One region of the Halobacillus sp. genome, then DNA from elsewhere that is predicted to be linked to it. Evidence: riboswitches for the same ligand, from Rfam matches in the RefSeq annotation. Region 1 holds a riboswitch; the other holds the start of a gene.
What was found. A riboswitch is a leader RNA that binds a small molecule or an ion and turns the genes downstream of it on or off. The one in region 1 is predicted to bind S-adenosylmethionine.

Region 1 (20,624 bases):
CGCAATCATCCAGATGAAGGCAAGAGTTAACACATGAAGAAAGTAGTCATTTTTCGTGAGAAAAGGAAACACAACGGCCAGTAAAATGAAACCGATCATCCAGCCTCTTTTTTTTAGATAAGCTCCCATTTAGAAACCCTCCCTGGAAAAAAGACCTTTAGGACGAATGGATAGAATAATCACGAGAAGTAAAAAAGCAATGAGGTCTTTATAATCGTTAGAGATATAGGTGGCGCCAAGGCTTTCCGTAAAACCAAGAATATAACCGCCGAGAATAGCTCCAGGGATACTGCCCATTCCGCCAAGAATGATGATGACGAAGGCTTTCAGGATAACAAGGTGCCCCATTCCCGGAAAGACAAGATTAATCGGTGCCGATAAAGAGGCGGCAATAGCTGCCAATCCACCGGAAATCATAAACGTAAGCATCGCCACTTTATTTGTATTGATTCCGACTAAATTAGCTCCTTCACGGTTTTGCGCCATGGCAATAATGGTGGAACCAATGTACGTCTTTTTCAAAAACAGGTAGAGAAGAATCATGACCGCTATGGCTCCAATATTAATGAGTACACGCTGCATTGTGGCGGTCGTTCCAAAAAGGTTGATGACTTGTCCGTAAGGTGTGGTCATGGTCCGGTAGTCGGCTCCCCAGACCAATTGAGCAAATGCTTCGAGAAACAACAGCATACCGATCGCCGCTATTTTATCGTGGATCGGAGGAGCATTTCGAAGCGGGTGGAAAACCAGACGGTCCATAAGAACTCCGAGAAGTCCTACCACAAGAACAGAAACGGCCATGGCTATCCAATAATGAATTCCCCATAACAGCATCATGGTCAGAGTGATATAGGCACCAAGCATGTAAAGAGCACCATGGGCAAAGTTAGGAATGTGAAGGATGCCATAAACAAGTGTCAGTCCTAAAGCAACCAGACTATACACACTGCCAATTGTCAGCCCATTGAATAGCTGCTGCGTTAAAATATCCATTGAACTTCCCCTTTAACCAGATTTTGAAGTCCGGGAAGACCCGAGAAGAACAGCACAAGAAAACCCGGGTCCCAGACCAATTCAATCAATTGTTAACTGCGCTGCACCTTCTCCCTCTCCTGTTCCTGCAGTTTCCGCCACAAGATCTTTCCACTATTGGTTGTAGGGAATTCTTCTCTGAACTCCACCATTCTTGGATACTTATAAGCAGCCATCCGTTCTTTGGACCAGGTGATAATCTCTTCTTCAGTTACTTCTCCTTCATATCCATCATTTAAAATGACAAACGCTTTAATATTTTCACCTTTTCGAGGATCTGGCACGCCCACTACACAAGCTTGCTGAACAGCAGGGTGATCATACAGAGCTGATTCTACCTCGGTCGGCCAGACATTAAATCCAGAGGCGTTGATCATCCGCTTCACTCGATCGACAATAAAGAAGTAGCCCTCCTCATCACAGCGTCCAATATCCCCTGTCCGGAAAAATGACTTGCCGTCTATATCAATAAAAGCGCTTTCATTTTCATCCTCACGATTGTAATAGCCAAGCATAACTTGTGGGCCATTTACAATAATTTCTCCAATTTCCCCAATCGCTACTTCTTCATTGGTGGCCGGATCAATAATCCGTGAATCCACATTAAAGGAGGGAATGCCAAGGCATTGAAGTTTCGGACGGTCAGGTGGATTAAAATGGGTTTGAGCAATGGTCTCAGACAGTCCGTATCCTTCCACAAATTCAAGTTCTGTCAGATTGTAAAGCTTTTCGCCAAGTGCTTTTGGAAAAGAGGCTCCTCCGCCTGAAATGGCATAAAGCGAGCTCAGATCTTCGGACTTAACATCAGGATTGGCAAGGAAATCAACCAGCATGGTACTGATCGTCACCCAGTGAGTGCACTGCTGATCCCGAATAAGCTGGCGGGCTGCTTCGCGGTTCCACCTGGTCATAACGACCATTTTATTCCCACTGAAAATCGGCATCAGCATACTGTGAATCATTCCGGTCACATGGAATAATGGCAGGGTCGCTAACGTGCTTGAATCAGTAGTCGCGCGAGACCAGTGATAAGCCCCAACGGTATTCGCCTGGACGGTACGATTCGTATGCATACATCCTTTCGGCAGGCCGGTCGTTCCAGATGTGTAAGGAAGTACAGCTAAGTCATCGGCTGCAATCACTTGATCCTGTGGTTCTGTTCTGCGTTTAAGAGCCTCCACCCATATATGCAGATGGTCTCCTGTTAAAGATGCTCGTTCCGCAGACACTTCTGGCGGAAGATAATCTCCCAGTTCATTTCCTTTATAATCGGAATAAGCAGCCACAATCAGATTTTCAAGTGACGTGCTTTCTACTAACGGCTCGACTACTTCCATGAATTCCTGTCCAATTAAGGCATTTCTCATGGAACCATCCTTAATGTAAAATTCGAGTTCGTTTGTTTTCAGCATCGGATTAATCGGTACCACAACAGCTCCTGCTCTTAAGATGGCATAGTAGCCAATAATGAATTGGGGAGAATTTTGCATGAATAATAGAATTTTCTCCCCTTTGGTGACTTCTAAGTATTGCTGCAGATAACCAGCCAGGTTATCGACCTCTGCCAGAAGTTCCTGGTATGTCATCGTGGCACCATAATAATAAATCGCTTCGTGATCGGGGTAACGCGCTGCCGATACTTTAAGATTGTCGTAAATAGACGTTTCCGGCACGGTAATCGTTTTCGTTAATTTCGGCCAGAAATCATAGTGCTTCGTTTTCATGAAGATCTCTCCTTTTTCAATTCATATCCAAAGGCTTTTTGTAAGCGTTTTCTTATTTGGTCAAAGAGAAATTAAGTAATCATCCATCCGCCATCCACTAATAAATCTGATCCCGTCATATAGGAGGCTTCGTCTGAGGCAGCAAAAGTAATCACTTTAGCAATTTCTTCAGGACGTCCCACTCGACTGAGCGCCGTATTGCGCTGAATGGCTTCTTCAAATCGTTTATTCTTCAGTCCTTCTTCTGTCAGTGGAGTTTCCGCAAAGCCAGGGGAAACTGAATTCACCCGGATTCCATAAGGTGCAAACTCCAGTGCTAGTGACTTGGTAAAATTGATAACCGCAGCTTTGGATGAGCTGTAATGAGGAATCTTAGCTCCTGCTTTATGTCCAGATAAGGAAGCCACATTTACGATTGATCGATTGACATCTGCTTCATCCTTCTCCTTACCTTTGATCATGATACGTCCAAGTGCTTTCGAGACTAGGTAAACGCTTTTTAAATTCGTGTTCTGAATTCTGTCCCACTCCGATTCTTCCATATTAAGTATGGTAGAATTCCCTGAGGTTCCCGCATTGTTCACAAGAATGTGAAGGTCGCCTGCCTTCTGCTCAATAAAATCAGCCAGCTCCTGTACTTCCTCTTCTTTCGTCACATCCGCCTGAAAAATATCAGCTGCTGGTTCACTCAGGCCCTCATTAATCTGCTGAGCTGCTCGCTCGAGCTTAGATACAGTCCGTCCCACCAGAATAACTTGAGCCCCCTCGGAGGCAAGCCGGGCAGCCGTCTGTTCGCCAATTCCGCTCCCTGCGCCCGTTACCACAGCTATCGTACCTTTAAATCTAGAAATGATTACCCACTCCTTTCTCCTTATTAATTCTGAACAAGATGACTTTCAAGTGCGTCACGCAAATGTTGAGGGATCGTTTCACTTTTCTGCGCTTCATAATTAAAATGAACAACTACGGCTTCCGAATCTGCAATCCGCTCTCCTGTATCGGCTGCTTCTATGCGGTGAGTAAAGTAGAAGCTGCTGTTTCCAATGTGTGAGACCCAGGAAGACACGATCAATTCCTGCCCAAAATAGGCCTGACTGACGAAATCGCACTTCGTGGAAGCCAAAATGAACTGACCAGCCGAGTTCAGCTCCTCCGGTATAACTTCCTGAAAGAATTTCCCCCGGGCTTCCTCTAGATAAATGAAATAACTCGTATTATTTACGTGCCCAGCCATATCTGTTTCACAGAAACGGACTCTCACTCGTATTTCATGATTCAAGTTTCACCCTCCCTTCTAACCGGTTAGTATGCTTTGAATAAACCCTTTTAATAAGGGAAGCGATCACGTTAGTCGCTTTTATTAATTCCATTTAACAGGATCTCTACATAAATGTCTGTGAGTTCTTCAGCTGATACATCTCCCTCAGGGTTATACCAGTAATAACTCCAGTTTGTCATTCCTAGAATTCCACGCGTAACCATGTCGGCATGGAGGTCTTCCTGAAACTCTCCTTTACGTATACCTTCTTCCACAAGCTGCTGTAGATTTTTACGGAACTGATCTCTTTTTTCTACGTTCTGTTCCAGATATTTGGGTCCCAAATTACGCATTTCACGGAAAAAGATCCTCGCGCTTTTTTTCCGCTCGTTAATACTTTGCAGAACCATAAAAATCATCGCACGTAGCTTTTCCCTGGAATCCTTGGCCTCATCCTGAAGAATTTCATCCTGTTTTTTAAGGAGAAATTCAATAAAGTTTAAGTGAATCGTCGTTAACAATTCCTGTTTGTTGGTGAAATAATAATAGAAGGTACCTTTGGTGACTCCCAGTTCGTCCACGATTTCCTGAATCGACGTTTCCGTGAAGCCTTTTTTGTCAAATAGATGAATGCTGACATCAATCATTTTCTGTTTCATCACTGCATTGTCCTCTCGTTTAGGGATGATACGTTATTATAACATTCCTAAATCACACGAAAACGGCGGATTTCATCCACGTTCAAGAATCATGGCAATTCCTTGACCACCGCCGATGCAAGCTGTAACTAAAGCGTATTGACCTCCCCTTCGTTTCAGTTCATAAATGGCTTTAGTCGCAAGAATGGCTCCTGTCGCTCCAAGAGGGTGCCCGTGAGCAATCGCTCCTCCATTAACATTGACTTTCTCAAGATCCATCTCCATTTCTTTATTACAAGCAAGCACCTGCGCAGCAAACGCTTCGTTAATCTCGATAATGTCCATATCATCCAAACCAAGACCCGTTTGCTCCAATACTTTCTGAGTGGCAGGCACAGGACCGATTCCCATAATATTTGGGTCTACTCCGGCCACAGCGCAAGCCTTCACAGTGGCTAATGGAGTCAAGCCTGCTTCCTCTGCTTTTTCTCTCGACATAACCATCAGAGCCGAAGCAGCATCATTTAAACCAGAGCTGTTTCCGGCGGTTACCGTTCCTTCTTCAAGAAAAGCCGGACGTAATTTGGCCATGCCCTCTACGGTTGAATCAGGTCTTGGGTGTTCATCTACCTTAAATTCAATAGGGGCGCCTTTTCGAACCGGTATCTCAAGCGGTACGATCTGCTCTTCAAACCGCCCTTCCTCTATCGCCATCCCCATTCTCTGCTGGCTTTGCTGAGCGAATTGATCCTGTTCTTCTCGTGGAATGCTGTATTTCTCCGCAAGATTTTCAGCCGTAATTCCCATTGGAGGATCCCCAATTTCTTTTGGTGCAAGCTGTGATTTCTTAAACTTCGGAGGAACCGGGCTGAAAGCTCTTTCCGGGCGCTCCATCAAGTAAGGGGCCTGACTCATACTTTCCGTGCCGCCCGCCACATAAACATCACCGCTGCCTGCCCGAATGGCCTGCGCAGCGAGATAAATCGCATTGAGACCAGAGCCACATTGTCTGTCCACTGTTAAACCAGGAAGGTTAATAGATAGCCCAGACTGTAAAGCCGATAGACGAGCCACATTGCCGCCACCGCTTAACACGTTTCCCATGATCACATCTTCAATCATCTCCACATCTACTCCAGCTCGTCTGACTGCTTCCTTAATCACTTCTGCTCCAAGGACATGAGCTGGTACTTTGGCTAGCGTTCCTCCCTGTTTTCCTATAGCTGTTCGTACTGCTGATACAATAACCGCATCACGTTCTCTCATAATGTCACTCCTCTATTAATTGTCTCTCTTAAAATTCCATATTAATCTTCCAGTTAAGCTCCCGATACTTGAAGACTCAGTTTCGAGACAATTGGGTCCTTTACGTTAAATGGAGTAGGGATGGTTGGGAAATAAGTCGCTTTCCTGCGGGGGAACTGGCAAGCCTCCTCGGTCGTTTCAATCCCTGCGGAGTCTCGCCTCGCTCCTTCTCCCGCGGGAGTCTCCTCATTTCCCCACCCACCCAGCCATTTCATGTGAACGGACCCTTCCTGAAGAGAAAGGTTCTCCTACTTAATCTGGATTAAATGCTTTTATGACAGGATATTGCGGATAGTTACATCCTGAAATAGGTAGAAAAACACATGGTCTAATTCCTCATCACGCAGGTGATGTTTTAAGTGGTTTCGAGCTTCTGATTTGGCAAGGTCCGTAGGGGGATGATGAAGACTCCTGCGGGATCAACATGATCGGTGAGACCCCGTAAAGCGTTAGCTTGAGGAGGCTCAGCACATGCCCGCGGAAAGCGAATCATCCCACGCAGGACCTTCACGGTGAACCAATATCTCGAAACTGAGTCTTACAGTATCCGTCCCTATTGCTTAATAATGATCTTCATGAGAAATCAACAATAGCGCTTAACAGAGCTTTTTTTACATTGCATGTGTGCCGCCATCCACGATGATGACGTCACCTGTCACATGGTCAGAAGCCGCTGAGCTTAAGAAAATAGCCGCTCCTTTTAAATCATCTTCACTTCCGAATTTCCGTAAGGGTGTGCCTTCCAGAAAGGCATCTCCGCCTCTTTCCATAAGTACTTTGGACATCTTTGTCGGGAAAAACCCTGGAGCAATCGCATTCACACATATTCCCCGCGGGCCCCACTTGACCGCAAGATCCTTGGTGAAGGTAAGAACTGCTCCTTTACTTGAGTTATAGCCAATCGTGTCCATGTATTTTGGATCTGATCCTTTTAAGCCGGCGACAGATGAAATGTTAATGATTTTGCCTGACCCTTGCTCGAGCATAACTTTTCCTGCGATTTGAGACATGAGAAATGTCCCCGTCACATTTACGTTAAACACTTTCTGCCAGGCTTCAAGCGGCATTTCCTCTGCCGGAGCTCCCCAGGTCGCTCCGCTATTATTTACTAATATATCGATGCGTCCAAAATGATTGACGGTTTCGTCCACGACCTTCTGCATACTATCGGGATTCGTAACATCGCATTCAAAAGCAAGTGAGTCTACGCCAAGTTCTTTTAATTGGCTGCTTACTTCTTCGCAGGCATCCAGCTTACGTGAGCAAACCACAACGTGGGCACCTGATTCCGCAAAGCCTTCTGCGATTTGTTTACCAAGTCCCCGGCCTCCTCCGGTCACAATGGCCACTTTATCCGTAAGATTAAAAAGCTGTTTAGCGTGCATATTCGCCACTCCGATCCTGCGTCTTCTTAAGCTCATATTTAGCAACCGCGCGTCGATGGACTTCGTCTGGCCCATCCGCCAGTCGCAGCGTCCGGATATTTGCCCACTGCGACGCCAGTATCGTATCCTGGCTTACGCCCGCTGCGCCAAACGCTTGAATCGCCCGGTCAATGACTTTCAGCGCCATATTCGGAGCCACCACTTTGATCATGGCAATTTCCGCCTTCGCTTCTTTGTTTCCGACCGTATCCATCATATGAGCTGCTTTTAACGTAAGAAGCCTCGCCTGCTCAATTTCGATTCTTGAATCCGCAATCCATTCACGAATCACACCCTGATCAGCAAGCTTTTTCCCAAACGTTTCGCGCTCCTGCACCCGTTCACACATTTCTTCCAGCGCTCGTTCTGCTGCTCCAATCGTTCTCATGCAGTGATGAATTCGTCCCGGACCAAGTCTGCCTTGAGCAATAGCAAACCCTTTTCCCTCTCCCCAAATCAAATTGGAAGCAGGAACTCGAACGTCCGAAAACTCAATCTCCGCGTGCCCGTGCGGCGCATGATCGTAGCCAAAAACCGGAAGTGTCCGTTTAATCGTCACTCCTCTAGTATCAAGAGGAACCAGAATCATCGACTGCTGGTCATACTTAGGAGCATCCGGATCGTTTTTTCCCATAACAATACTAATCTTGCAGCGAGGGTCTCCTGCACCGGATGACCACCATTTCGTTCCGTTGATCACGTATTCGTCCCCGACCCGTTCTATACTCGTTTGTATATTCGTCGCATCAGAGGAGGCGGCATCCGGCTCTGTCATGGAGAAGCAGGATCGGATTTCTCCATCCAATAAAGGCCGGAGCCACTGATCCTTCTGTTCCTGAGTTCCATATCGCTCCAATACTTCCATGTTTCCCGTATCCGGAGCAGCACAGTTGAACACCTCTGGCGCGATACTCGATCGGCCCATAATTTCGCATAGAGGGGCGTACTCCAGGTTGGAAAGACCCGCTCCCCGTTCACTATCCGGTAAAAATAAATTCCACAAACCTGATTCTTTGGCCTTCCCTTTCAACTCCTCCATAATAGGCGGCACATCGGCAAAACGGTCCTGCTGGTTCAACTGTTCCTCATAAAGCGCTTCATTGGGATAAATATAGTCGTTCATAAAGGCATTCAATTTTTTCTGAAGATCTTTCACTTTATGTGAGTACTCAAAATCCATGAAATTGTCCCTCCATTACCCCGTTTTATGTAGCTGCTGTAATAAAACGCTTACAAAATACGATATTTCCTTTGATGACGTCCCTGCCATCCTGATTAGCGGCACGAACAGAGAAGGTCAAATCTTCTTCTCCTTGTTCATCAAGCACCGCATGTAGAGTAATCACATCGTTCAGAAAAACCATTCCTTTAAAGCGGATCGAATAGTCCTGGATAAAACCTTCCTCAAAATAAGGAGTAAACAGCTTCGCTAAGTTTCCCATCGTCCACATCCCGTGAGCAATAATCCCTGGAAGACCAGCCTTTTCTGCTTCCTCATCAATCGTGTGAATCGGATTGTAATCCCCTGAAGCACCCGCGTATTTAATAAGATCAAGCCTGGATACAGGAGGGAGTGTAATCACTTCGAGTGACTCGCCCACTTGCAAGTCCTTCAGTCCAGTCATACCGTCATCCCCTTTCGCACTGCTTCCGTGATAATAACCACCTGCTCTTCTGAGAAAATAAGCTTGCCTTCCGGATCTTCACCATACCTTTTCACTTTTAAAAATCCCATATTGCCGCTCTTACCGCTGCGTTCATAATAATCTTCTACTTCGGCGTAGCATAGAATCTCTTCTTCAACGAAAAGCGGCCGCTCATAATGATAGTTTTGTTCCCCATGAATCAACCCTTTATTCGGCAGGTACAACTCTTCAATTTCTCCGTAATCAAATACTCTTGGAAACGTCGGCGGCGCTATATTCCGGGAATAATTTTCTTCATCCGTATAAATAGGATGCAAATCTCCAATAGCTTCCGCGAATTTTTTCACGGCCCCTCGCTCTACTCTGTTTTTTACTTTTTCAGACCTTTTGCCAATCGTATGCTCAAACATAGTCAGCTTCCTCCCCTATTAGTCTTTAGGACCTCCGGCAACATAAATAACCTGTCCGTTTACAAACGACGAGCGCTCATCAGCATAAAAAGCAACGGCATTGGCAATATCCTCTGGTTTGCCGCTCCGGCCAGCCGGGATTTTCTCCACGCTTGCCTGTACCAGGTCCTCGAACGAAATACCGATTCGGGCAGCTGTTTCCTTCGTCATTTCAGTTTCTATGAACCCTGGAGCCACAGCGTTTGCCGTAATTCCGAACTTACCTAACTCAATCGCAAGGGTCTTGGTGAAACCCTGCAGACCAGCTTTTGCTGTTGCATAGTTTGCCTGTCCGCGATTACCTAGTGCAGATGTTGATGAAATATTGATAATCCGTCCATACTTATTTTCGACCATATATTTTTGTACTGCGCGTGCTGCGTTAAACGACCCTTTTAAGTGGACATCCATCACCGTATCCCAATCGGAATCGGTCATTTTAAACAGCATATTGTCACGAATAACCCCGGCGTTATTCACAAGAATATCAACCGATCCGAATTTTTCATGAACCTCCTGGACCGCGGCTTCAACTTGACTGAACTCTACGACGTTAGCTATTTTGCAGTAAATTTCAAAACCAGCTTCCTTAAATTCACTCTCAACTTCCTGTAATGCCTCTTCGTTCACATCAATAATTGCTACATTAGCTCCTTCTTCCGCGAAACGACGGGCAATTCCTTTCCCGATCCCACGGCTCCCTCCTGTTACAAATGCGGTTCTACCTTCAAACTGATTTCCCATGTCCATTTTCCTCCCTTGATATCTAGCCGATTTTTACATGACCTTTTAATAGATTTCTGGAAATAATTAATTTCTGAATTTCGTCCGTTCCGTCATAAATCCTCCATAGTCTAGCTTCCCGGTACCAACGCTCGATTGGAAGCTCTCTTGTGTAACCCATGCCTCCATGGATTTGAAGTACACGGTCTACCACGTTATTCCCCATGGTTGCTCCGTACAGCTTAGCCATTGAAGCGTAGTGACGATTATCCTCTCCGTTGTCGAGCGTAAAAGCAGCGTTCAATACAAGCCATTTGGCTGCTTCGATCTCTACCGCTGAATCGGCAATCTGCCACTGAATAGCCTGTCTGGTTCCAATCGGCTTTCCGAAAGTCTCCCGTTCATTGGCATAATCAATCGCCATATTCAGTAACCGTTCCGCCGCTCCCACGGCCCTTGCCCCGACAACCCAACGGGCAAAGCCAATCCATTCAAGTCCGAGTTCGTATCCTCGGTCGATCTCACCTAAAATATTTTCTTCAGGAACCCGCACATTATCGAAAACAAGCGCTGCCGGTCCCCACTCGCCCATGGTGTGGATATATTCTGATTTCCACCCCATAGACCGGTCTGCAATAAAGCAGGTCACTCCTTCTCTCCCACCTGAGGATTGATGAAGTTCTTTGTTGGTAACCGCAATGACCATTACAAAGTCCGCTTCGTTTCCGCCGGTGATGAATGTTTTTTCACCGTTTAAAATCCATTCATTTCCTTCTTTAACAGCCGTCATCCTGATATTACGTGTATCAGAACCTGCTCCTGGCTCTGTCATGGCAAAGCAGGATTTTAACTCGCCGTTGATCGTAGGGATCAGGTATTTCTGCTTCTGCTCCTCATTTCCGTAATACAGAATGTTGTCAGCTGAACCGCCAAACTGAAAGGGGACGAACGTCCGTGCTACTTCCATCTGCACAATGGCAAGCATCATTTGTCCAAGATCTGCCCCTCCATATTCCTCCGGCGTATTAATCCCCCAAAATCCAGCTTCCTTCGCCTTCATCTGGAGCTCCTTCATCTTGCCTTCAGGAAGGCTCGGCTTTCCTTCCCGCTCGTTGCGCAGCACATCATTTTCTAAAGGAATTAATTCTTTTTCTACAAATTTACGAATGGTCTTTTTAACCATTTCCTGTTCTTCTGTTAATCGCAAATGCATACCACTATCCCCAATCTTTGTTATTTTAAAAAGATGGACAACCAACATACCTACTGGTTAGTATGTTTAGTTTTATATTATTTTAAATTTTCGGAAAATACAACACTTATTGCATAAAATCTGGATGTGATTTCCGAAAGGATGATGATTATTGTAATCTTTCGATTTTGTTCATTCTATATCAAGTAAATTCGTCATTTTTCGCATATTGATTTTGAAAAAATTCGAATTGATTCTTCCAAATATGGTTAACAGATTCTGTTATCGGGTACATGTTAAATCGTGTACCTTAAAACTGAATTCCTTATAACGAGCCGGGGGAGGAAACTGGTCTTTTGATCCCGCAGCAACCTCTATGAAAGCCATAGAAGGTGCTCCTTCCAGCAGACTATAGTCTGAAAGATAAGGAGAGGACGATGAACGCACAACCTCTTCTCAGTAGAAGGGGTTTTGTTTTGTTGATATATCTTAATAAGTTTATAGATTCAGGTAATGTTATATTTTTTTTCATAAAAAAAGGAGGAATCATCAATGTCCAGACTTCGAGATGCCGTGATTCAGCGCAGGAACTATCTAATCTGCCAACTAATTCAAACTCGTAATTACAAATATAAACGAAAGCACCTTTTAAATATGCCACTGGAAAACTTGGAAAGTGAATATGATCTTCTTAGGGATAAAATTGGTTAAAAAAGTATTATTTTTTAATAGATTCGCCCCTTTCCATTAAAAAGAGCGCCTGGAAGTGATATCACTTCCAGGCGCTCTTCATTTTTTATTTACTTTCTTCCGGCAGGCGATAAACACCTTCTTCATCATGTACTTCATTTCCTACAAGCGCAGGATTGAATACACAAACAACACGGAAATCCGTTTTCGCACGCAAATAGTGTTTCTCATGTCCATCGAGGCAATACATCGTACCCGGTTTTATCTGATATTTCTTCCCATCTTTAAGCGTTTCAATCTCAGCTTCTCCTTCAATGCAGTACACCGCTTCAATATGATGCTTGTACCAAATATACGTTTCTGTGCCGGCGTAAAGCACCGTATCATGAAGGCTGAATCCTACATTATCATCCTTTAGAAGGAACCTTCGGCTTTTCCAATTATCGTCTTTTACTTCGCGTTCTGTTCCGATTAGATCTTCAAGTTTTACTACATTCATACTTTTGCTTCCTCCTTGCCTAGCACGGCTTTTATGCTTTCTTCAATAATATCTAAACCTTTAGAGATACCTTCTTCGTCGATTATTAACGGAGGCAGCATCTTAAGAACTTCATCATCTGGTCCGGATGTTTCAATAATCAGACCCTTTTTGAAGGATTCAGCGGCAATTTGCCCTGCCAGTCCTTCTTTTTTACTGGCGATCCCGAGCATCAATCCGCGCCCGCGAACCTCACCTTCCAGTTCCGGATAATCTTTTACAAACTGGTACAGGCGTTTTTGGAAAAGTTCACTCTTCTCTTCGATCGATTCACTGAATTCATTCGTTTTCCAATAATCTAATGCCTCTGTTGCTGTAACGAAGGCCAGGTTGTTCCCACGGAATGTACCGTTGTGTTCACCTGGACCCCACTGGTCATACTCAGGCTTGATCAAGGTAATCGCCATGGGCAGTCCGCTTCCACTGATCGACTTGGACAGGCACACTACATCTGGTGAAATTCCTGCTTTTTCAAAACTAAAGAATGTACCTGTGCGCCCACATCCTGCCTGCACATCATCTACAATCAGCATGATATCCAGACGACGGCACAGTTCTTCCACTTTTTTCAGCCATTCGAAGCTTGCTGCATTAATTCCGCCTTCTCCCTGAACGGTTTCCAGGATAATAGCAGCTGGAAGATCAATACCGCTTCCGCCGTCCTGAATCATTCTTTCAAGGTAATCCAGGGAATCGTAGCCATCCATGTAATCGTCGTACGGCATCGCCATGCTGTAAGTTAGCGGAATTCCAGCTCCGTGACGTTTAAAGGCATTTCCGGTAACGGAAAGCGCACCGATCGTCATGCCGTGGAAGGCATTCGTAAACGTGACCACCTTTTCACGGCCGGTTACTTTTCTGGCAATTTTAAGTGCACTCTCAACGGTATTGGTGCCTGTAGGACCAGGAAACATAATTTTATAGCTCATATTTCTCGGCTCAAGAATAACTTCGTTAAACTTTTTCAAAAACTCAGCCCGGGCATTTGTCGCCATATCCAGACTGTGTAGCAATCCATCACTTTGTATATATTCAATCAGCTTTTGCTGCATAGCATCATCGTTATGTCCATAGTTCAGGGCTCCTGCACCTGCAAAAAAGTCAATGTAGGAGTTGCCATTCCCGTCCCACATTTGATAACCCTTAGCTTTTTCAAATGTAGTTGGAAAACTGCGGCTGTAGCTTCGAACTTCTGATTCAAGATTTTCAAAAACACTCATGTCCGTTTTTTGATTAGAATTAGTCATTAAAAGTAGGTCCTCCTAGTTTTTTAGTGGTCCAATTTTGAACGTGTTCTCTTGCTCATGGTCCTCCCCCGGGAAATCGTCTTCCTCAAAACAAACACTGATATCACAAGGCACTTCTTTCTTCTTGGCAAAACCCTTAAATAATTGTTGGGAAGGTTTGTTTGAAGGGGAAACTGTAGCTTCTATATAGTTCACATCTTCATGACGCTCCACAATATGATCAATCATCCTAGTAGCAAGTCCTTGCCCCCGCTCCGATTCAGCTACCGCCACCTGCCAAATAAATAAGGTATCTGGTGAAGATGGATTGATAAATCCTGAAATAAATCCAACCGTGTTTCCCACATCCTTTACTACTACTGAGGTATCGCTGAAAAATTCGCACCACAACAGGTAGCTATAAGAGGAATTCAAGTCAAGAATGGGGATATTTTCAATCATTTCATACACTTCTGCTCCATCTGATTTCTCTGGTTCATAAAATTGATATTTTTTTACTTCCTTTGTAGTTGTTGGAATTGATATCACCTCAAAAACTTATTTTTTCTGAAAGTTCTGGCAAGTGCACAATTAGACACTAATAAAGGAGCGCAAATAAGTCAAAGCCGCTCAATAGCGGTTTTTTGGGCAATGAGGTGATGACACGTGCTTGATGGTAAATTTTAGTGTCAATGCTTTAGCAAAGCGCCTCATAAGTCCTTATCCTCTGCTTCTTAAAAAAATACATTGGAAAACCCTTGATACACATAGACTCTAGACCATTTGTACTATTTACGAAAAACCATATTAAATTGATAAAAAGGTCTTAAACAGGTGCGGGGACGTTTTTCACCGTGTTTCAGTATGAAAAGTGAACTTCTTTTATGGGATTCATTAAATTTTTGAGAGTATAAGTCTTTGTGCTCTCACACAAAAAAGAGACTTCCTGTCTTATTAAGAAAGTCTCTTTTTTCCGATATCACTAGAGGACGAACAGTGCTGAATACTTTGCTGGAAAACTCCTATAGCGAAACAATTATTGTAGATGGGCTACACACCTTTAACCTTTTTCTTTACCTCCGAAGTTCTAAATCTGAAATCTGAAAGCTGGCCTCTCCTTGATCCTGTTGCACCTTCCAGCTGGTCATCACTTGATAGTCTCCTAAATCCCCGACTTCCCAGGTCGATTTTTCTCCTTCACTTGTCACTTCATATGTGTAAGTATCCATTTTCACTTCTCCAATTGTCTTCTTATCCTTGCCGAGTTTTGATACCTTCACACCCGGATATTCGGTCTGGTTTTTCAGGATATTCGTCACTTCCGTGCGATCTGTCATGTTAAAAGGCATTAATAGCATCATCACATAAGACTGTCCTGCCATCTGAAGCATTTCGCCTTCCATTCGCTCTCCTCCGGCAACCATGCGTTTCGTTTCACCTTCACTGGTTACCCACAGCTCTATAGCCTCTCCTGATCCTCCATCTTCTTCCATGTTAACTTTAATATGGTTCGTTACCTCCCCATTCACTTCTTCTTCGCCAACTCTTTGCATCGTAATCTTTAAACTGCTTCCAGGGGAATCAAAAGAATAGGATATAAGAGAGAACTTATCCATAATATCCGTAAACCCTTTGATTTGCTGGAGTTTACTCACATCCCACTCTGCTTCGGTTTCCGTACTTTCGCTCCCCTCCCCCTCACTGCTTTCTGTATTAGTATTCGTCACTTCGCTTACTTCCTCCGTACTGTTTTCTTCATCCATTCCCTCTCCACTGGCTTCTTCTACGGCTTGATCATTGTTTTCCTTTTCATTCGTATTGTCCGATCCACCGCATCCAGAAAGTACCCACATAAACATCATGGCGATTGAGATAAAGCGAATGAATACCGGCAGCCTCATTAAGACGCCCTCCTTTTTAATTGCCTTTACCTGTCCGTCTCTTTCTTATTAAGCTTACCAAGCAAACACGAGAAGAAAAATTATACCCCAGTATAGTTTTTATGGATCCATCGAAAAAATTATACCTAGGTATAATTTCTTTTGGTGACCATCCGTATTACCTTTAAAGTACAGTATTTACATTAAACAGAAAGGCGGGCGACATGATGGATTCACAAAATGTTAAAAATAACAGCGGAATTGCAAAGGATATTGAAGACAATAAGGTCATTGCCATCTTAGCGTATCTTGTTTTTTTTCTCCCTCTCTTGGCCGCTAAAGATTCAAGATTTGCCATGTATCATGGAAACCAGGGGTTTCTTTTGTTTCTGTTGCTACTAGCTGTTAATACAGTGGGAACTGTAGTTCCAATCCTCGGCTGGCTGATCATTCTTCCTATTGGAAATCTTTTAATTTTAGCTCTATTGATTATGGGAATTATCAATGCCTCCAAAGGGGAAGAGAAATCCCTTCCTGTCATAGGAAAATATACAATTATTAAGCCTCCGGAATCTCATTAATTCATGTCTTGGAAGAGCTTTAAAGGTAAGGGGACATTTCCATAATTCTTTTCATAAGCTGGGTTCGGTTTTTGACCTGAAACTTTTTCAGAATGCTGCCCACATGTTTTTTCACGGTAATTTCAGTAATATGCAGCTGCTCGGCTATGGCTTTATTAGAAAGTTCCCCGTGAATACTCAGCAGGATTTCTTTTTCCCGTTTCGTTAACTGATGACGGTCTGCGACATGAAGCACATGATCTTTCTCAAGAGAAACAGTCTGTGAAAATTGTTTTAAATACTGAATTAAACGAGGTCCTCTCACATCCAGTAGAAATGTTGGAGAAGGCTGATCAGGACCAAAATCATAATGAGTAGCATTCGGAACCTTTTCGAATCCAAAAGCCTGAGTTAATTGCTGAAAGAAAGGAATGGGGGTAGAAGTAATGATTCTGCCCCCGGACAATAAAAGTGGAAATAAACTGTACAAGAGAAAAGACCGTGTATGACTATCTTCCGGATTTAAACAATCCAGCATGCGAATAAACCACCCTGAATAAGAATCTTCATCTACACGGTATTCTTCTTCCTCTTCCTTGGATAACTGCCTGAAGTAAGCCCGGGAAACCGGCTCTTTTTTTAATTGTTCAATGGTGTGCTTATTAATCGGCACAATAAGGGAAAGTCCAACCATTTCTCCTTCCTCGTTTTTTACAATCCTGCCCACGTTGAACCCTAGTTTTCTTACATACTCAGCTCCTATAAGGTCATTTTCCTTTTGATTATGTTCAGCGGATACATAGTAGTGGTAAGTTGTGTCTGTCTCCCGGTTATAGTAATGTGCTACACTGTCTTGATCGTAGCGGTTTCTTTTCTGAAAATATTCTTCTACTTCTTTGAAATTATGTGCCCCGACAGGTTCAATATATTTTTTCTGTTGGTCTTTTTCCTGAAAAAATGCAGAACGGATCACCTCTTCACCAAGGTGGTAAAAATATTCGGCAATCTCCCAGGTAGAACTCTGATTTCGATTAATTTGCTGAAGATAATAGGAAGCACTCCGCCTTTTTAAAGACTCATAGTGTTCAGGTGTACGCTCTTGTATATTTAATATAATGGCTGATCTGATAATTTCGTGGATGCCCCATCCATGATTGGTGCGGTTCACAAAGGATAGAGAGGTGAGCCTGGTAAAAGCAGTGGTAGTCGTTCTTTCATCTAAAATGAAATTAAGGGTAGCTTGATCAAAGTGACGCAGTATGGCGGCCGCTTCTAACAGTCGCTGAAGCTCTGGGTCGTTTACTTCGCTCAGCCACTTTGAGGTGAGATAGGTGAGAATCTCTTGCTTTTCGTGAGGATGATGATCTGTATCTTCTTTATTGCCGTAAGCCATTGCCGATAGGGACAAGGTAAGTGGATGCCCATTGGTAAAGCGCCAATAGTCCTGGATATCCGAGTGTTTCGTTACGCCTGCCTTACTCAAATATAATCGCGTCTGATCATAGGTAAAGGCTGATAGTTTCACTTGCGTTATGATGGACCGCCAGGCGGGTGACTCCATCCATCCAGCTGTCAGAGGATGGCGGCCGGCAAGAATGATCGAAATTGATTCAGGGAGAGATCTGAGAAAGACTTCACGGAACCAGCGGTCCAGTGAGCCTATCTTTTCATAAGTATCTACAGCTATAATAATTCGGTGGTTTTTAGAAGATTCTTTTAACATATGCAGGCACTGATTAAGAGGGGTTTCATGAGATTTGGAGAGTTTCAGGGACAATTTGGCATCTAATTGAAATAATAACTGCTCGGCAAGCATGGATGGGGACTGGGCAAAATCCTCACTATCCAACCCCAGGAAAACCATTCCATCCAGGCGTTCTGCCAGGCGTTGAAACGCATGAATCAAGAAAGTTTTACCAATCCCTCCCATGCCATAAACATGTACAATGCGTTTTGTGTCCTTACTGCTTTCAATAAAGTCACGAAAATACTGAAGTTCTCTACCTCGGCCTACAAACTGGTCATTTTCCAATTCCATAAGAGTGGTATTCCATTCTTCCTCACGCAGTTCTTTATCCGCATTGGATAACCACATATCCAGCCCTCCATTGTGAAGTACACTTCAAGGCCTTATCATTTCATAAAAAAGGTAAAAAGACCTGTAGTGCCTTTTTCTTTCTATACTATAAATTTACCACATTTTTCTGTTCCCTTTAGCAAATGAACGTAATTTATTTGATGATTCCCCGCTAAAACAAATTCATATGTTATTCGTATATTGATTTGAAAGGTAGGGTTGAAATCTTTGAAAGTATTAGAGACTATCTTATTTATCCCAGCCACCATCTCTCTAAGCATCTCTTTATTTGTTCAAATTGACTTCCTGATTATGATCACTTTATTTGGAGGGATCGGTTTCTCCGTTTTACGATTCGTACGTACATATGACCAAAGAAAATACCAGTGGCTGGGAAACCCGGATACTAAGTACTACTCATCTTCTCATAGGGGTGAATCATTCAACATGGACGAGGAAATGGATATTGGCGGAGATTATGGTGTAGGCGATAACTAATCGATTAACGCAGCAAAAGTAAAAAGATTCCCTCGCTATGCAAAACGAGAGAATCTTAGGTAACAAACAGCTAAAATCAGCGCATTTCCTTAAATACATTTTTCACTTTAGGAACAACGTAGTGGCTGCCGCCCTCGACATCCTCGATCATCATAGAAACCATCAAATCAGGGTTCTCCGTATCCCACGCAATAAACCAACCGTTCTCTTGCGCATTTTCTTGATCAAGAGATTGTTTTAACTCGGCCGTTCCGGTTTTTCCTGCGAGTTCAAGCCCTTCTACCTGCGGCTCGTACCCTGTGCCATTTTCATTTTCGACTACTGCTTGCAGTGATTCGCGTACAGTAGAAGCCGTTTCCGGACTCATGATATTTTCGTGCCAGGCCTGACCATTTTCCTCATTATTCATTAGAACGGGTTTTAGCATCGTACCTTCATTCATAAAAGGGGTGTAAGTCATGGCCAAGTGCAACGTACTCATTTGAACTTCCCCCTGACCGTAACCTGTATCGGCAAGCAGCGGTTCGTTGCTTCCAAACGAATCTCCATTCAGAATCTGTGAAGAACTTATTGGATAGGCTAGCGGGATGTCTTCCCCAAAACCAAAATCCTTCGCCTGCTCTAAAAAAGTTTCTCCGCCGATATCTAAAATGGAACGTGCAAAATAAATATTATCTGAGCGTATGAGCGCATCACGCAGATTCACTTGCTTCTCTTCGTTGGCTCCTGGAACCCGCGTCACCGAATATCCGCCCCATCCTTCCTCGCTGTAAGTGCGCTCAGGGATCGACATTTCTGTTACTGGGTTGATTGTTCCGGATTCAAGACCGATCGAAGCTGTAATCGGTTTGAACGTCGAGCCCGGAGAATAGGTTTTAGTAAATTTATTCACAAGCGGCCGATCAGAGTTTTCTGTCAACTCTTTTCTACGCTCCTGACTCATTCCTAAAACGAATTGGTTAGGATTATAGGACGGAGCGCTCACAAGAGCACTCACCTCTCCGGTAGAAGGATTGATCGCGGTAGCAGAACCGGAGTCTCCTTTTAATTGGTCATACACCGATTTCTGCACATCAGTTTGGATCGTAAGGGTAAGATCCTCTCCATCTGAAGCAGGCTTTTCAGCCAGTACCTCTTTCACCTCGTTATTTTCATCTAAGATCGAAACTTTACCACCCGGTGTGCCTCTCAATTGTTGCTCCATCACTCTCTCAAGACCAGTCTGTCCAACCTTATCATTGGAAGTATAGCCTTCACCTTCACGCTCTTTCAGTTGTTCAGCTGTAATATCGTCCACATAACCGGTCAGATGAGCGGCGGCTTTGCCCAGTGGATAAACTCGTGCATTGTCAATCTCATTAAATTGGGTCCCGGATAATTCTTTAATGGCAGCAATTTTTTCTTCATCATCATTAGCCACCGATCCTATAGGTACATAAGAGTCAGCCTTCACCCAGGACTGGTTTAGCTTTTGTTCGATGCTTTCCACAGAGATGTTCAAGATCTCTGACAGACCATCTTTCGCTTCCTCTTCGTCGCCTTCCATTCTAGACGGTACCAGTCCAACTTCTTGAATAGTACCATTCACGGCAAGTCCTTCTCCATCCTTGCCGAAGATCTCTCCCCGTTCAGGAGAGAGGGTTTCCGGATAAATGGTATCGCCCTCTTCCATTCCTGCAAAGATCATGGAAGGATTCCACTTTACTGCCCACCGCATATTATCATCATCTTCTTCAAATACAAGTTCCGCTTCATGCGAAAAAT
Region 2 (4,526 bases), on a different contig from region 1:
GATTTCCAATGGTTAAAAGAAGTTGATAGTACAGCTCTGCAAAATTCGCTGAGGGATCTTGCAGATTCTTTCGATCGCTTAGTAGGATTACTATAAGTTTTATCATTCTTAGCGTAACACGACTTTAAGATATTACCTTGAATGTTGGATTGAATAGAAGTCAAAACAACTCAGTAACTTCTTTAGAGATTTTATCGAATTACGGTAGAAGACTCCCTCTTCTAGGACTGTATGGTCGGGAATCTTTAAGAATTTTCAACATATTGAAAAGCTTAGAGGCTTATCTCCTCTAAGCTTTTTATTATTCGATCTCTTTCCGTGTGTTAAGATTTTCTCTTTAAGACCTGAACGCTTTCACTTTTAAAGCGGTTCCTTCTATCTTTAAGATACCACTTTCTTTTGTACAGATGCTTCGGCCGCTTTCGGTTTAATATAAATAATGCTTCCGATAAATACGGCTAGTACATTAAGGAATAGGGTCAAACCTACAACACCAGCGGCGTGAAGGGATTCATAGAACAATGCGTTGACGACAAGCAGCACGGCAATAGAAGCCAGCACAGCGACTCCTTTAACAGACCGGTTGTTGGTAATCTTCCAATTTCCATAGTTGAAGGCAACCGTAAACAGGACCATGACGAGAATGTTGACGCTCATACCTACCCAAACCGGGTGGATGTTCAAGAAGAAATCAGCCGGGTGCCAATTACTTAAGTGATACCAGATTAATCCTGCTGCGAACCCACCAAATAGGGAGCCGAGGACAGCTCGCTTTGTGACAAGTGGCCAGAATAATGCTGCGACTACCGGTGCAAATGTGGCGGAGTTTCTCATGGTCCAGGCGAGTACGTTCCACCATGCGGATTGTTCTGTACGAAGGAATCCGAAAATGATCATGAGTCCTGTCAGCAACAGCAGCGACCACTTAGTATATTTAACTAGTTGTTCTGGAGAGGCCCCAGGGAAAATGGCGCTTCCGACGTCTTTCCCAAGACTGGTGGCTCCTGAGAACTGACAAGGCGCGCCCCATCCGAGAGCACATGCCCAGATGCCTAAGAAGAACAGGCCGACGAATGGAGCGGGCAGTACTTCCATTAAATATTGGGGAAGAGCAACAAGTCCGAGGCTTGCGTCAGGAACGACCGCAGCGGCAGATAAGCCAAATAGAATACCCAATAGAATAAAAGGAACACTCATCACTTCTGCGACGATTAAGCCTTTACGTCCTTCTTCAGGCGTTTTACAGGATAAGGCCATTTGAAAAGCTGCCTGCGCTAGAATCACGTTTACCAGGAAAGTGGCAAACCATACTAGGATTACTTGAAGGCCTGCGCCTCCCCAATCAAACATGCTCGGCTGCTCGGCTGCAAGCTGTTGTAAGCCGGAGATGCCCGGGTTGATGAAGAAGGCCACGGTTCCAATGATAAACATAATGGCAAAAATAATCGTGTTCATCGTTTGTGTAAAGGCAACAGCCCACATACCGCCTGACTGCAAATAAACAAATAGTAAGATCGCTGTAAAAGCGACGGACAAGGATAACGAAACGCCGGTAAACACGTGAAAGGCAGAAGCAAAAGCAATCGCTGTAGCGACGGACCACATTGGGAAGGCGAATGCTGTAATCGCACCTGATAAAGCTTTAGCACGTCTGCCGAATTGATCGCCGATTAACCCCGAGATGGTTACAACTAACTTCTCACGAAACGATTTGATTAATAATAAGGCAATCAGTAAGACTTGTAATGTTTCTGCGACTCCGTACCAGATGGCGGAAATTCCTGTCAGGTAGGAAAGCTCGACAATCGATATGTACGTCGAACCTGAGAAGAGGCCAGTTATACAAAAGGCTACGGTCCACCATCTAAATGTCCGTCCCCCTACAAAATATTGCTCGCCGCGATTGGCTTTTCGTTTCGCCACATTACCAACGATGATGAGGGCGAGCGTGTATAATAAGGCAAGTGAAATCATCCAAATTCCATATGAACTCATGTTTGTACCTCCTTGTTGATGTTCCAGATTACTTCAATCTTTACGTTTGCATCCTTAAACAAGTTGTAAGCCGGGCAGCGTTTTTGAACGTGTTGAATAAAATCTTCTTCGTCGACTTCTTTTTCATCAAATGTAACGTCCACCTCAAGCGTCACGGTTTGAAAGTGGGGGCTCACATCAGCTGTCCCGAACAACCCTCTGTGATCGATATCCCCGCTTGAAGCTGCCTCCAGTTTTTCAATCGTTAACTCTTTTTCCTTCGCCACCATTTCGACCACAATCATGAAACAGCCGTTAAGCGATCCAGTGATGTATTCCATAGGAGTTAATGCTTCATTAGAACCTCCAAGTTTCTCGGGTTCATCAATTGTAAACGTAAAGTCCCGAATGGAATGCGCATTCTGAAACTGGCTGGTGCGCTTGCTTTGTGTGTCAATCGAACGTAATGCTGACTTCTTCTGTGTTTGCTGAACTGTCATTTCATGTCCCCTCCGTTTAAAATATAAAAAACCCTTCTACTTTTCTGTAAGAAAAATAGAAGGGTTGGTTTAAATGTCCCGACTCTTATCTTTCAGACAGAAAATGTCTGCTGGAATGAGCACCTTGTTTATAAAACAGGTTGCCGCGGGATCAAAGGACCAGTTTCCTCCACCGCTCTCGATAAGAAAATTATGAATTTAAAGAATATTGTACTTTTTTACTTAATCATCTGTCAACAACTTTTTTGAGTGTCAGCTTTTGAATAAGGAAAGGATGAGCGGGGAAATCGCTTAACCAGATGAATTCATTACATAAATGAATCAGGTTATCTTTTGCAAAAAAACAGAAGCACTTAGCTCACTTGATGCCGTTGTTCCCCCCGCATCAGCTTACCGCCAAACTCATTTATAAAAATAGCTGCAAGGATCAAAAAAACGCCGACCCACTGCAAAAAGGTGACCGTTTCTGAAAGAATCAGCATGGCTGAAATAATGGCGACTGGAAGTTCCACAGAACTCAGCACATTAGCGAGACGACCCGAAATAAGTGGAGCACCGCCCGCAAAGAACAGAGGAGGAATAACGGCTCCTACTAGGGCAATCCCAGCACCAATCGTCCATAAGCGCATGTCCAGGACGGGAACGGTAGGAATGTCGCGGATGAAGATGAGCATCACAAGCACCAAAGATCCCGTCACCATAAGTGAACTTCGCAGTATAGGGTGGGAATCAACAGCCACCTGACCACTAAAAAAAATAAAGCCGGCATAGGAAAACCCTGACAACAGTCCGAGTAGAAGACCGACCGGGTGTAAATTGAAACCACCATTTGTAAGTCCTGAAGCTAACACGACCCCCGTAAGTGTGACGACCAGGGAAATCAAGTGAATGCGTTCAGGTGGAGTTTTGGTGAAAATCCATTCATACAGCATACCGATCCAGACAAATTGGAAAAGCAGAATAATCGCAATAGAAGCGGGGAGGTACTGCATCGCTCCGTAATAAAAGATACCCGTCAGTCCAACCGTACTGCCTGTAGCAGCAATTTTGACAAGGTCCCATCTTTGAATTTCTTTTACATGCAGCCCTTTCCAAAAAGATAAGCCCCACAGTAAGACAAAGGCAGCGAACATTTGGACAATATTTAACTCCCCCAGAGAGTACCCATATTGAAAGCCTGTTTTTACAAATATAGGGGTGAAGCCAAAGCTTGCCGCACCCAGGAAGACGAGAATAATTCCTTTTCCTTTCATTACTAATAACCTCCCATCAAGACAATCTGTGCTTCTATCCTTTCGAACACACTGGTTCTATTATTTCAAAGCCCCTTTGAAAACTCAATTTTAGTGAGGAAAACAAGTGTATAACCAATGGAGAATGTATTCAGAAATGTCGGATTTTCAGGGGAATTCTTGAAAATCATAGCGATAAATGTAAAACGATTTTTACAGGGATTTTCTCCCTTTTGTCGAACTAAATGGGTATAAGGGAATCGCTATAAAAATCAGAAAAACAAAAAGGAGTGTTCGTGGGGATGTTCAAGAATAGTCTATTAAAGTTCATGCCGTATAAAGAGCAGGGTATGGTGGAAACGAATCTGGTCAATGTGATGAAGCGATTGAAAATTGAAGATTTTACGTTCAACTGGGACCGCAGCAGCTGTTATGTAGAATTTAGTTATAAAGAAGAGCCATATAAACTGGAACATTCGATAGAAAAAGCTCGGAAACAAGGGATCATCTTAAAAAATGGTATGGATTGTTTAATAGAGCTGACTCAGTCACTGGAAGATCTATGTGTGATTATTGACCGTGGGACCTATAATTTCGAGACATGGATATCCGGCATGAAGCAGCAAGAAGCGATGAATGAGACCCCTATTTATCAAGAAGAGTTTCATATTAGTTACAAATCTACCGGCGAACAGGCTAAACAGGAACTTTCCAAACAGGAATCCCCTAAAGAGGAACAGCCATCTGATAGAAACGAACAACTTTTCCCTTTTGGACCTGACCTGTCACTCAAAGATTTCTACCTGAATCAGCTTACTCA

Region 2: linked by a shared signal. The riboswitch ahead of WAM07_RS06975 (OsmC family protein) and the one ahead of WAM07_RS02305 (Fur-regulated basic protein FbpA) in region 1 are both predicted to bind S-adenosylmethionine.

The regions. Positions count from the first base shown of each region.
Region 1 is NZ_JBAPTY010000048.1:1,529-22,152, forward strand. It holds gene WAM07_RS02240 (branched-chain amino acid ABC transporter permease) at 1-129, opposite strand, end outside; gene WAM07_RS02245 (branched-chain amino acid ABC transporter permease) at 130-993, opposite strand; gene WAM07_RS02250 (long-chain fatty acid--CoA ligase) at 1,086-2,756, opposite strand; gene WAM07_RS02255 (SDR family NAD(P)-dependent oxidoreductase) at 2,828-3,607, opposite strand; gene WAM07_RS02260 (acyl-CoA thioesterase) at 3,631-4,035, opposite strand; gene WAM07_RS02265 (TetR/AcrR family transcriptional regulator) at 4,104-4,673, opposite strand; gene WAM07_RS02270 (thiolase family protein) at 4,746-5,918, opposite strand; gene WAM07_RS02275 (SDR family oxidoreductase) at 6,569-7,342, opposite strand; gene WAM07_RS02280 (acyl-CoA dehydrogenase family protein) at 7,332-8,561, opposite strand; gene WAM07_RS02285 (MaoC/PaaZ C-terminal domain-containing protein) at 8,587-9,006, opposite strand; gene WAM07_RS02290 (MaoC family dehydratase N-terminal domain-containing protein) at 9,003-9,437, opposite strand; gene WAM07_RS02295 (beta-ketoacyl-ACP reductase) at 9,456-10,220, opposite strand; gene WAM07_RS02300 (acyl-CoA dehydrogenase family protein) at 10,243-11,412, opposite strand; SAM riboswitch class I at 11,714-11,821, shown strand; gene WAM07_RS02305 (Fur-regulated basic protein FbpA) at 11,944-12,102, shown strand; gene WAM07_RS02310 (ectoine synthase) at 12,188-12,580, opposite strand; gene ectB (diaminobutyrate--2-oxoglutarate transaminase) at 12,577-13,866, opposite strand; gene ectA (diaminobutyrate acetyltransferase) at 13,882-14,394, opposite strand; gene WAM07_RS02325 (hypothetical protein) at 14,919-15,746, opposite strand; gene WAM07_RS02330 (DUF4870 domain-containing protein) at 15,953-16,306, shown strand; gene WAM07_RS02335 (LuxR C-terminal-related transcriptional regulator) at 16,326-18,380, opposite strand; gene WAM07_RS02340 (hypothetical protein) at 18,591-18,860, shown strand; gene WAM07_RS02345 (penicillin-binding transpeptidase domain-containing protein) at 18,937-20,624, opposite strand, start outside.
Region 2 is NZ_JBAPTY010000155.1:262-4,787, reverse strand. It holds gene WAM07_RS06980 (sodium:solute symporter family protein) at 382-1,995, opposite strand; gene WAM07_RS06975 (OsmC family protein) at 1,992-2,474, opposite strand; SAM riboswitch class I at 2,557-2,662, opposite strand; gene WAM07_RS06970 (EamA family transporter) at 2,828-3,727, opposite strand; gene WAM07_RS06965 (hypothetical protein) at 4,009-4,526, shown strand, end outside.